Regions from separate parts of the Microbulbifer sp. ABF4_107 genome, predicted to be linked through region 1. Evidence: predicted binding sites of a transcription regulator. Region 1 holds the regulator's gene; each other region holds the start of a gene.
The links. Region 1 encodes sigma-54, which starts transcription at its own class of promoters, with help from an activator protein. Its sites were predicted from a motif close to TGGCACANNNNTTGCNNT; they were not measured.
Positions count from the first base shown of each region.

Region 1 (4,173 bases):
CCATTGAGCGCTAGCTCAATAAAAATCAGGCCGCCGCTGCGCTGTTAATGGCCAGTGCGTAGAGGTCATCGCTGGTAGTGGCCTGGCGCAGCTTTTCACGTACACGGCTGTCACTGAACAGGGCGGCAATTTCCGCCAGGGTATCCAGGTGCTCCTGGTCGGAATCCTCCGGTACCAGCAGGGCGAAAAGCAGATCCACCGGCTGACGGTCGATGGCGTCAAAATCTACAGCTGGAGAGGTGGTGCAAAGGACACCGATGGGCTTCTCACAGCCAGGCAGACGGCAGTGTGGAATGGCGACACCTTCACCAATGCCGGTAGAACCCAGGCGCTCCCGGGCTACCAGCTGGTTGAACACTGTGTCGGTGTCCAGGTCGGGGTATAGTTCGGAGATCGCCTGGGCGATATTGAGCAACAGCTTTTTCTTGCTACTCCCCGCCAGGTGGCAAAGGCTCAGGCGGGGAGAGAGTAATGCTTCCAATGTCATAACGTGCAGATGATCTAGCGGTGCGAATCAACCGTTGACTCGTAATGATGGAGCCTAGCGGTGACCGCGTAACTTCTCTTTGTGTTTCAACAGCTGTCGGTCGAGTTTGTCGGTCAGCGAATCAATCGCCGCGTACATATCCTCTGACTCCGAATCGGCAAAAATATCCTTGTTGCCGCTCACGTGAATCCGCGCTTCGGCTTTCTGGACTAGTTTGTCGACGGACAGGGTGACCTGGGTTGTGGTGATCAGGTCATTGTGGCGGGAGAGCTTGTCCAGTTTGGTCAGGCAGTAATCGCGAATGGCCGGAGTAACGTCTACATGGTGGCCACTGATATTGATCTGCATGGATTTCTCCTCATCGAGTACAACACAATCTGGCTGCACCCCCGCACAGGGCGGCAACCCTACTAGGAAGTGCGTCAGAATGGAAGGATACACTCGCTGTCAGGCTATTGGTTGCCCAGAAAATAGCCGCCGAGGCCAAGTGTAGGTGGAATTGGGGGGAAGGCACGACGGGTTTGGGTAAAAGTGTGACCCTGCGGCCTACACCAGTCGCTTTCTTTCGCTTGAGGAGGGGATGCCCATGGACTCCCGGTATTTCGCTACAGTGCGTCGCGCCACCTTGATCCCCTGGGCGTCGAGCTCCTGGGTGATCTTGTTGTCAGACAGCGGTTTGCGCGGCTGCTCGCCATCGATCAGCTTGCGGATCAGCGCCCGGATGGCAGTGGAGGAAGCATCTTCTCCGGAGTCGGTGCTGACATGGCTGGAGAAAAAGTACTTGAGTTCGAATACGCCGCGAGGCGTGAGCATGTACTTCTGGGTGGTGACCCGGGAAATAGTGGACTCGTGCATGCCGATGGTTTCGGCAATATTCGCCAGCACCATGGGTTTCATGGCTTCCGGCCCCTGCTCGAAAAATCCCTGCTGCTTTTCCACAATGCTGCTGGCGACCTTGAGGAGCGTTTCGTGGCGGCTTTGCAGGCTTTTCAGGAACCAGCGCGCTTCCTGCAGGTTGTCGCGCAGATAGTTGTTTTCACTGGAGTTGTCTGCACGCTTGATCATTGCCGCGTAGGCGTTATTGATGCGCAGCTTGGGCGTGGTTTCCGGGTTTAGTTCCACGACCCAGCGGTCTTGCTTGCGGCTGACGATGACGTCGGGCACCACATACTGGGGCTCCTCGCCACCGAAGGCCTCACCGGGGTAGGGCGTGAGCGTCTGGATCAGCCGCATGACATCGCCCAGTTGCGCTTCGCTGAGGCGGGTGCGGCGGCTCAATTGGCGAAAGTCCCGTTTTCCCAGCAGGTCCAGGTGCTGGCTCACCACGGCTACGGCCTGAGAAAGCCAGGGGGTTTGGTCCGGCAGCTGGCGCAGTTGCAGCAGCAGGCTTTCGCGCAGATCGCGCGCGCCACAGCCCGCCGGCTCCAGCTGCTGGATGGTCTTCAATACGGCCATGACCTCATCGACGTCCAGCTCCATGGACTCCGCCAGCTCTTCAATGGGGGTACCCAGGAAGCCGTTGGGAGCGATGGCGTCGATCAGCGTTTCGCCGATCAGCTTGTCTTCGATAGAGAGTGGGGTGAGGTTGAGTTGCCACTGCAGGTGATCCTGCAGGCTTTCCGAGGCCGCGCTGCGCTGCTCGAGCGCGAAATCTTCGCCCTCGCCGCCACTGTGGCTGCCGCTTGAATAGATGTCGTCCCAGCGCGTATCTACCGGCAGGTCATCTGGAATATCGTTGGTCCAGTCGCCGTCTGCGGAGGACTCGGCCTGGGTTTCCGCGGCTCGCTCAGAGGCTTCTTCCTTGCGCTCTGCGGGAGTGTTCTGGTCCTGGAGTGATTCTCCGGCGTGCTCGTCGAAGTCCGACTCCAGCAGCGGGTTGCTGTCCAGGGCGGATTGAATTTCCTGTTGCAGGTCCAGCGTCGACAGCTGCAGCAGGCGGATGGCCTGTTGCAGCTGTGGCGTCATTGTCAGCTGAGTGCCGAGTTTTAACTGGAGTGACTGCTTCATAGGGGTGTGCCGGCAGAAAAATCTGGCGTGAATCCGCTGCGGAGAATTTTATGTTTCCGGCGGCGGGGTAAAGCTCATTTCATGCAGACTACCCCGGGGCGGGGCGGAAGACAAGAGGGCGGTTAAGCAATAAGTGTGCCGAAAAAATGATGGCATTTGGTCACAGCTTAAATCCTGTGACCAATGTCTTCGAGTTGGCGTGAAATAGGGAGGTCTTTCCCTCTGTGAACTAGATGGTGAACTCGTGTCCTAAGTAGACGTCTTTCACCTGTTTGTTTTCGGCCACGTCGCGGGGGTCGCCAGAGGCGATAATGTGGCCTTCGCTGACGATAAACGCGGTCTCACAGATGTCCAGGGTCTCGCGAACGTTGTGGTCGGTGATCAGAACGCCGATTCCGCGGTCTTTCAAGTGGCGGATGATCTGCTTGATATCGTTGACGGAAATGGGATCGACACCGGCGAATGGCTCGTCCAGCAATACGAATGCGGGGTTGGTTGCCAGGGCGCGGGCAATCTCCACTCGCCGCCGCTCACCACCTGATAGGGCCATACCCAGGCTTTCGCGGATATGGGTGATGTGGAACTCTTCCAGGAGGGCTTCCAGCTGCTCCTTGCGCTGGGCATTGTTCAGGTCTTTGCGAGTCTGCAGGATCGCGAGGATATTGTCCTGCACCGAGAGGCGGCGGAAAACGGAGGCTTCCTGAGGCAGGTAACCAATGCCTTTGCGCGCGCGGCCATGCATGGACAGGCCGGTGATATCTTCATCGTCGATCAATACCTGGCCAGCATCCGCCTGCACCAGACCGGCGATCATATAGAAGCAGGTGGTTTTACCCGCGCCGTTGGGTCCCAGCAGGCCGACGACCTGGCCGCTGGATACGCTCACGGAGACATCCTGAACGACTTTGCGCTTTTTGTACTGCTTGGCGAGATGGAGCGCCTTGAGCGTTGGCATTATTCAATTCCGGCTGGGGCGGCACCTGGCCGCACTCAATAAATCTGCGTGTTGCGTTGGCGGTAATGGCTCAATGCCGTTACTCGCTAAAGTCTCATTACTGTCCGTCGGTGTCCCCGGACTGCCCTTCGGGCTTCCAGATCATTTCCACGCGCTTTTTCTCTGACTGGCCGCGGGCCTTCATCTGCTCACTGTTCAGGTCGTAATCGATGCGTTCGGCGGTCAGGGTGTTGCCGTCGCGGTCGACAAACGCCTCTCCGGTAAGTTGCAGGGCGTCATTGGCCACCAGGAATTCGATGCGCGCAGCGCGGGCCTTGACCGGCGTGGTGCTTTCTTCGACCTGTTGCTGGAAGTGCGCTGGCGTGCCGGTGGCGATGACCTTGTTGATCTCTCCCTTGCTGTTGCCGTGCACTTCAACCCGGTCGGCACGAATCTGCAGGGAGCCCTGGCTGATTACAACATTGCCGCTGTAGACCGACAGGTTCTTGCTGCGGTTCGCTTCCAGGTTGTCTGCAGAAACCTTGACCGGCTGCTGGCGGTCGTCGGGCAAGGCGACGGCCTGGATGCCGGGCAGTGCGCAGGCGAGTGCCAGTGCCAAAGTGGTCAGGCGGCGGCGTAAGTCAGCGAAGTTCATAGCGGCTTTCCACATCGGACAGTATTTCTACCTTGTCTTTTTTTAGATCGGCGCGCAGGCCCTTGCCGGTGGTGAGGTTGAGGCCATCGG
Region 1 covers NZ_CM149983.1:579,152-583,324, forward strand. The annotation lists gene ptsN (PTS IIA-like nitrogen regulatory protein PtsN) at 26-487, opposite strand; gene hpf (ribosome hibernation-promoting factor, HPF/YfiA family) at 542-835, opposite strand; gene ACYX4K_RS02290 (RNA polymerase factor sigma-54) at 1,034-2,494, opposite strand; gene lptB (LPS export ABC transporter ATP-binding protein) at 2,724-3,449, opposite strand; gene lptA (lipopolysaccharide transport periplasmic protein LptA) at 3,547-4,083, opposite strand; gene lptC (LPS export ABC transporter periplasmic protein LptC) at 4,070-4,173, opposite strand, start outside.

Region 2 (4,173 bases), 2.0 Mb from region 1:
TCGTTCCACAGAGAGGCGAAAATGGAAGCCGCGGTAGGCTTACAGATTTCACAGCCTTTACCGGAACCGTGCTTGTGCAGCAGCTCGTCGAAGGTCTTGATTTCCTCTACCTGCACCATGTGGAAAATTTCCTGGCGGGTGTAGGGGAAATGCGGGCAGAGGTCGTTGTTGACTTCCATCCCCAGAGCCGCGAGCTCTGCATCCACCACATTTTTCAGCAGCGCAGAACAGCCGCCACAACCGGTGGCCGCTTTGGTGCAGTCTTTGACTTCGCCCACAGAGCAGCAACCACCCTGTACCGCGCCGACGATATCGCCCTTGCTCACATTGTGACAGGAGCAGATGGTGGCGGTGTCTGGCAGCGCGTCGGCACCGAGAGTCGGGGCGGCGCCGTCCAGTGCCGGCAGGATCAGTTGCTCCGGGTGCTCCGGCAGATCCATATCGTTCAGGTGGTATTGCAGCAGGGTGTCGTAATCACCGGTGTCGCCTACCAGTACCGCGCCGCGCAGTTTCTTGCCTTCGCGGTCGGTGATCATGCGCTTGTACACGCCGGTCTGCTCATCAACGAAGGTGATCGCAGCGGAACCTTCCGCACGGCCGTGAGCATCGCCGATGGAGCCAACTTCCACGCCCAGCAGTTTCAGCTTGGTGCTCATGTCCGCACCGTTGAACTCGGCTGCCTCGCCACACAGTAGGGAAACCGCGGTGCGCGCCATGGTGTAGCCGGGGGCTACCAAGCCGTAGATAAAGTTGTTGAACAGGGCACACTCGCCGATGGCGAAAATATTTTTGTCGGAGGTGCGGCAGGTATTGTCCACCACGATACCGCCGCGCTCACCCAGTTCGATACCAGCGGATTTGGCCAGGCTGTCTTCCGGGCGGATACCGGCGGAAAACACAATCAGGTCGGTATCCAGGGACTTGTCGCCCTTGAAGTTCATGCGCAGGCGACCGCCGTCCACTTCTTCGATCAGTTCGGTGGCGGTGCTGGTGTGTACGGTCACGCCCAGCTCTTCAATTTTTTCCCGCAGCAGTTTGGAGCCGCCTTCGTCCAGCTGTACGGACATCAGGCCCGGGGCGAATTCCACCACGTGGGCTTCCAGGCCCAGCTGCTTGAGTGCGTTGGCCGCTTCCAGACCCAGCAGGCCACCGCCCACAACTACGCCGACCTTGCCGTCTTTGGCGGCGGCCTGGATTTTGTCGAGGTCTTCGAGGGTGCGGTACACGAAGCACTTGTCGTGCTGGTGGCCGGGGATTGGCGGTACGAAAGGATAGGAACCGGTGGCCAGGATCAGGTGATCGTACGCTTCACTTGCGCCACTGGCGGAGGTCACGATTTTGTTTTCGCGGTCGATGCCCACGGCGGCATCGTTCAGACGCAGGTCGTAACCCCACTCGCGGTACTGCTCGACCTTGCCCATGGCCAGGTCGTCGGCGGTGCGGCCGCCGAAGTACTCGGAGAGGTGTACCCGGTCGTAGGCGGGGCGGGGTTCGGCGCAGAATACCAGCACGTCGAACAGTTCCCGTTCGGGACGATTTGCCAGTTGTTCCAGGAAGTGGTGACCCACCATGCCGTTGCCGATGACGACGATTTTTTGCTTAACCATAATCTCTGCCGTTTGAACCTGATTGGTTTCGACAGAAGTACAGCGTTGGGGGAGGGCCTGGGTAGCTTGCGGCTGCACGGGCGTCCCCTCTTCTGTCGAAGAGTGTCAGGCGCCGTTGCCTTGCTAAAAGAATTTCGGATTGTGACTAAAGATATTCAATCTCTGTGCCAACTTTTACGAGCGGCGGAAGGTGGGGGAAACCACAGGATTTGTGCGGTTTATTGGCGATTTCCCATAGCGGTGCGCGTTAATTTGGTGCGGTTCCGTCAGGCTTGCGTCAAAGAGGGGCAGGTTACAGGAAGTACAGCAGGTGAGACAGAATCGCCAGCACCGCGACCGTCTGCCAGAATAGCAGCGGATTGCGCTCCATCAGCGGCGGTCTATCCGCACTATCGAATTTTTTGTTGGGCGTGCTGAGGTCGTGCACAAACTCCGACAGTGCCGGGTAGCGGTTCTTCGGGTCTGGCGCACAGGCCTTACGCAGGGCGCCATCGATCCAGTCCGGAATATCTTCCCGCTGCCGACGCGCACTGAGATAGCGCAGGCTGGCGTAGTTCTTTAATTGATAGTGGTTGCTGCCGAAGCGTTCTTTATAGGGGTAGTGCCCGGTGAGCATCTCGTAGGCGATGACCCCGAGGGAGAAGATATCCGAGCGGTGGCTGGCCGCATCACTGAAGAAATATTCCGGAGCACAGTAATTTTTGCTGCCGGGCGGTGCACTGTCCTGGTAACGCAATAGCTCCTGCAACCCCGCTGCATTGGCGCCGCCCAGATCGATCAGCTTCAGGCGACCGGTGGAATCCACCATGATGTTTTCTGGCTTCAGATCCCCGTGCACGATTTCCAGCCGTTGCAGGCGGCGCAGGGCGCTCACCAGCTGCTGCACCAGATTGCGCACCTGATCCAGCGGCGGTTCCGGATTCAACTGCATCCACTGCCGCAGATTCTGCCCGTCCACATACTCCATAACGTGGTAAAGAAACTGACGCTCCTTGCGCGGCGGATACACCTTCACAATGGCCGGATGCTCCAGCCGACGCCCGGTCCATTCCTCGGCGATAAACCGCTCGATATAAGCCGGGTCGTCACTGAAATTTTCCGACGGCGCCTTCAAAGCGCGCAGCGCATCGGATTCCATATCTCGCACCAGATACAGATAACTGCGACTGCTCGCGTGCAGCTCCTGCAGCACCTCGTAACCGTCGATCTTGTTGCCCGGTTGCAGCGGAGGTGGGAAGGGTAACTGGCTTGTCGCCAGCATCACATCGTCCGCCTCCAGCGTATCCAGCACATTCACCCGGCACAGCGCCAGGCTCAAGTTGTCCTTGCTGCCATTATCCAGCGCCGCCGACATCAGCGGCTGTGCCGCCTCCAGCTGGTGCTCTACCAGCAGATCCTTGAATTGCCTGGTCGGCAGAAAATCGTGAATACCATCGGTGGTCACACAAAACAGATCGCCCGCTTCCAGCGGCTCCTGGCGGTAATCCACCTCGATATGCGCATCCATCCCCAGTGCGCGGCTCAAAAACGTCCGCCCTGGTCCCAGGGTGCGGCTGTGGTCCTGTGTCAGGCATTCGAGCTTGCCGTCTCTCAGTCGATAAATCCGCGAATCCCCGATATGAATCAGATGCGCGGTAGAGCCTTTCAGCATCACCGCCGAGAAGGTCGTCAACCAACCCCGCTGCACCTCATCCGCGCCGCCGCTCTGCCGGTACAGCCAGCCATTCAGTGCGTGCAAAACCCGCGCCGCCGCCTGCTTTACCGACCAGGAATCCGGCGTACTGTAATAGTCGGAAATAAACCCGCTCACCGCCGCCCGCGCCGCCGCACCCCCGGCCTCCGCGCTGCCCACCCCATCCGCAATCGCGGCGAGAGAACCGCGATAACGCAGATCGCTGCCGGTGGCCCGGTAGATCGCAACCGCGTCGTCGTTGTAGGCGCGCTGTCCGCACTCGGTGGCCGTGGCAAATTCCAGGTTCTCGGAATTGGAGGCCTGTTGGTCTGAATCGGGCACGGTGATGGTTTCGCAGGTGGTGTTCAAAATAGGTGGTCTCTTTCGTCATTCCGGGCCTGACCCGGAATCCAGTGCTACGAAGCTGGATGCCGGATCAAGTCCGGCATGACGGTTTATAAAGTCGGTGCCAGAATTCGCCCCTCTCGTCATTCCGGGCCTGACCCGGAATCCAGTGCTGCGAAGCTGGATGCCGGATCGAGTCCGGCATGACCGTATTTGAAGAATTACGCAACGTCGATCAGAGAAACACTACCATCCGGCATGACTTCCGCCATCTGACCTTCCGGTTCTTCCAGGAACAGCAGCGTCACAAAGCCAAGCACCGCCGTACCCGCAATCACCAGGAAGAAGGTCTGGTAAGAAACCATGCTCAGCACCGTCAGATAAAACACCGCGCCCACATTCCCGTAAGCCCCGGTCATCCCCGCAATCTGCCCGGTCAGGCGACGCTTGATCAGCGGTACCACCGCAAACACCGCACCCTCACCGGATTGCACGAAGAAAGAACATGCCATCGCCGCAGCCACCGCCAGGTATAAAGGCCACTCGCTG
Region 2 covers NZ_CM149983.1:2,785,284-2,789,456, reverse strand. The annotation lists gene nirB (nitrite reductase large subunit NirB) at 1-1,607, opposite strand, end outside; gene ACYX4K_RS11415 (bifunctional protein-serine/threonine kinase/phosphatase) at 1,900-3,648, opposite strand; gene ACYX4K_RS11410 (NarK family nitrate/nitrite MFS transporter) at 3,846-4,173, opposite strand, start outside.
Region 2: a site for sigma-54 is predicted at 1,760-1,777, ahead of nirB (nitrite reductase large subunit NirB). Genes of this name have one in related genera too.

Region 3 (4,173 bases), 2.0 Mb from region 1:
CCATGCTGTATCCAGCTTCGATGTATTGTGCAACATCGGCCATGGCTACAGCGCTCAGCAAGCTCGCACCCAGTGCGATCCCCAGTGCTGACTTTTTCATGCGTCCCCCTAATAAAGAACATTGTTTTACAGTGGATTCCATTCAATCTGCGGCCGATTGTAGCGCCCATACAGTAAATGGGAAGGCTATGCCACAGATAAAGTCGAAAAAAATTATTGTCCAGTGGTAACTGGTACGCAAAACAGAAAATTATTAGCTATTAATAGCTAGTGCATCCCTGGTATGCGATCAGGCTTCCGTATGTTTTTTATGCGGGCGCTTCTCGCCGGCAATATCTTCTTCCGTTTCCTCGGAAAATATATTCCCGGCCAGGTGCAAATTCAGCTTGCGGGAAAGTGCCTGAAACTCTTCCTGTTCCCGTTCGGCGGATGTCAGTAGCGCGTCAACTTCACGTCTGTATTGCATCAGTGTTTTATGAGACAGCCAAAGCACCATCGCCATCAGCGCAACTCCCGCGCCGCACAGGCCAACCGCCAGGCGCCAGAGTAATTGCAGTGCAGGCCCCGGGTGCCGGCTGACTGCAACCTGTCCTGCAATTTCCCAGCCACTTGTCACGTCAAGGGTGGCAATTGGCGGCTGTATCCGCACAAGTGCCGCAAACCAGTCCGGCACACCGGCAAAGTAATCCGGGATTGAAACAGAAGCCGGAGCCATCGAAGCACGAGTTTGTTGCGTGCTTGTGACCGTCGAAGAGGGATCTGCCGAATCGGCGTGGAATTCCCGTGCCGGTGAAAAGGTCACCTTTGAATAAGCACCACTATGGGTCACACCCTGCAGCAGGGTTTGAATGTAAAGCTCGGGAGACGCGCGCTCGCGCAAAGCGCTACCTAACTGCGCGGCCAGCAACGCCGCGCTATCGCGGGCCTGATGTGCCAGTAATTGTTGCGACTGCTCGCGGGCGATGAACAGGCCAATGGCGATCGCCGCGCAGAGCCCCAGTAACCACAGCAGCGCCTGCCGTACCAGCAGGATACTGGTATGCCATGGGTTAAAACCGTAGCGACGGTCCGCTCGGGCTCGGGGATAGCTCACTCGAATCTCCTTGTCTCGGGCAATACCGGACTAATCGAATACGCCTTCATGTTTCATGCGCGCCAGCAGCTCGGTCCACAGTGCCGAACCCGGCTGATTGCGCACTTTCGTGGCGGTCGCCAAAGAGGCGTTCAGCCACAGTCCCTGTGCGTTAAAACTGTACACCGGTTCCAGGTCGGTACGCTCCCGCGCGGGGAGAACATCACCGGTCATATTATCCAGCACCAGTGGGTGCTCTCCCGGGTTGGCGGAGTACAGCAGTACCATATGAGGCTGCCCGGCCTGCGCCGCCACCACATAAGTAAGACGGATTTTTTCCGGTGAAATACCGGCACTCGTCAGGCTGAACAGCTTGGCGATGGCGTAGTCCTCGCAATCGCCGCCGTTGGACGCCAGAAACTGAACCGGCGTTGCCCAGAAGTCCTCCTGCCCCCAGTGGGCCAGATCTTCCGCATACGGCACCCGGTTCAGGAAATGGTTAATACGCAACAGGCGGTGCCACTCCAGCGCCCGGGATTGCTCTGTGATCAGCTGCTGCCAGCGCACCAGGCGCCCGTGGGCAAGGGCACCGTATTCCGCATGTACCTCTTCTAAAAGAGGCCGGGACAATTTGGGCGCCTGGCCGGGGGTAAAGGCGCTCGCGGTGATCATACAGCCGGCCGCAAACAACCCAAGTAACGCGCAATTGACCAGCGCGCGATAGCACCTGCCACCACCTGTGTGCGCCTTATGTTGATGGGTTGCCCGACGGCTCCAGAAACAAAAGCTGCTACTACCAAACATCAGCAGACCTGTATCGTTGCGATCAAAATTCGATCAACCTCAATACAGTCTGGCACCGCTGGCGCGAACCCTTCGGTTCTGGCTCAAATTCACGTTGCCACAGGCGCCGCGACAAATTGATACAAATTCGTGCTCACGCAACGGAGGCGCGGGCTGCAGCAGGCAGAGCTATTCCCGCAGTGTTTCAGATAGCCCTTTGAGGCTATTTTCTAACCGCAATACCGCGCCTTAAGATGAATAAATAGGCGAAAGTGCCAGTTGGTATGCAAATTGCCAAAGAAAGGAAGAGAGATAGAGAAAGCTTCACGCGTCTTCGAGATAGCAGTGGATTATCGGTCTCCGGCACCCACTGGCTAGGCGCTCGCACTTAATCTTGAACTGTCATAATTAAGTGCTAAAGTGTGACGCCTTTCACATTGGCAGGTGGGATATCGGTGGCACCCCGAAGCTTTCAGGGAGTGAAGCAGCATTCCGCATTTGCGAGAAAAAGTATTTAGACGTTAAGGAAATAAACCATGCAGCAAGTGAAAAAAGCCGTTATCCCCGTGGCCGGCCTGGGGACGCGTATGCTCCCGGCAACCAAAGCGATCCCCAAGGAAATGCTGCCCATCGTCGACAAACCGCTGATCCAGTATGTGGTCAACGAAGCCGTCGCCGCAGGAATCAAAGAAATCGTACTGGTTACCCACGCCAGTAAAAACGCCATCGAAAACCACTTCGATACCTCCTTTGAGCTGGAAGCCCAACTGGAAAATCGCCTCAAGCGCCAGTTGCTGGATGAAGTCCGCTCCATCGTTCCGAAAGATGTCACCGTAATTTCTGTGCGCCAGGCCGAAGCCAAAGGCCTGGGCCACGCCATCAGCTGTGCGCGCCCGGTGGTCGGCGACAACCCCTTCGCGGTACTGCTGCCCGACGTACTGATTGATCAGTACGCTTCCGACCTTACCGCCAGCAATCTTGCCGATATGGTGAAAAACTTTGAAGCGAACAGTGCCAGCCAGATCATGGTCGAGCGCGTCGAGTGGGAAGAAGTGAGTAAATACGGCGTGGTGGACTGCCTGGGTGCAGATCTGCAAACCGGCGGCACCGCCAAAATTGACGGCATGGTAGAAAAACCGGAAGTCGACGCCGCGCCATCCAATATGGCCGTAGTGGGGCGTTATGTGCTGCCCGCCCAAATCTGGAACCTGCTGGAAAACACCGCTCCCGGTGCCGGCGGCGAAATTCAGCTTACCGATGCCATCGACGAACTGCTCAAACAGCAATCCGTTGAAGCCTACCGCATCGTTGGCCACAGCCACGACTGCGGCAACAAGCTCGGCTACATGAAAGCCCAGTTCGAATACGGCCTGCACCACGCCGAAATCGGCAGCAGCCTGAAAGAGTTCCTTGGCTCCCAGAAAGCCAAAACCACCGAACCCGCCTAGAGACGTCGCTAGTATTTCACTTCCCCAGCTCTTCATCCCGGCGCCAGCCGGGATCCAGCGATCGCAAAAAGCAGACCCGCCTGTGTGCAGTCCATTGACGATTTCGAGCGCGAGCGCTTTTGTTAATTGAAAAACAGCGCTCAATTTAGCCCCTCGGGGCTATTTATGGGGTGTTTGAGTTGGTGGTAGAAATGACATGTCTGCAATACGCGGCCAGTTCTCTGATTTCGGTCGAACAATAAGTGATATTGTGACTTTTGTTCGTCGTGTGGAGTTTTCTGTGGGTAGAGACACGTATTACTTGTGATGCACTTGCGGATGGCGTGTGATGTGTGTCACATGGTAGGATTCGCGAGCTTTTGCTCTCCTGGCCCTGTTGGGGAGGTCTTGGGGAGCGGTTGGGGTCGTAATTTCTAGAATTAAATCGAAATGAAAAAAGAGTCTCAGGCGCTGCGAATTGACAAAGCATCGGCTTGAGACAAAGTTGGGGGTTGGGGTGAATAGCACAAAAAAAGTACTGCTAGTGGTTACCGTCGCATTGGTTGTATCCGTGGCGACAAATATTTACGGCGCGATCCAGCACCGAAAAATCTCCAGTGAAGCCTCAGACGCGCAGGCGCAACTGGTTACCCTCCAAAAGAAAATTGCTGAGCTTGAAATGCACAGCAGTTCTACTTCCGGGCCGAATGCCAGGCCCAGTCGCGAAGAGTATATGGAGCGTCGCAACGCTCAATTGCGCAAGCAAAACTCTCTCGCACGCATGTCTACCCAGAAGCGTGAATCTCTTTCACGTAGCGAACAGCTCAGCCGCGAAGCAGTACAGCGCCGGCAGCAGGGTTCCGCGCAAACCATTCAATAATTCGGTCTTTC
Region 3 covers NZ_CM149983.1:2,618,817-2,622,989, reverse strand. The annotation lists gene ACYX4K_RS10830 (hypothetical protein) at 1-100, opposite strand, end outside; gene ACYX4K_RS10825 (LapD/MoxY N-terminal periplasmic domain-containing protein) at 290-1,093, opposite strand; gene ACYX4K_RS10820 (transglutaminase-like cysteine peptidase) at 1,124-1,744, opposite strand; gene galU (UTP--glucose-1-phosphate uridylyltransferase GalU) at 2,392-3,303, shown strand; gene ACYX4K_RS10810 (hypothetical protein) at 3,800-4,162, shown strand.
Region 3: a site for sigma-54 is predicted at 2,136-2,153, ahead of galU (UTP--glucose-1-phosphate uridylyltransferase GalU). Genes of this name have one in related genera too.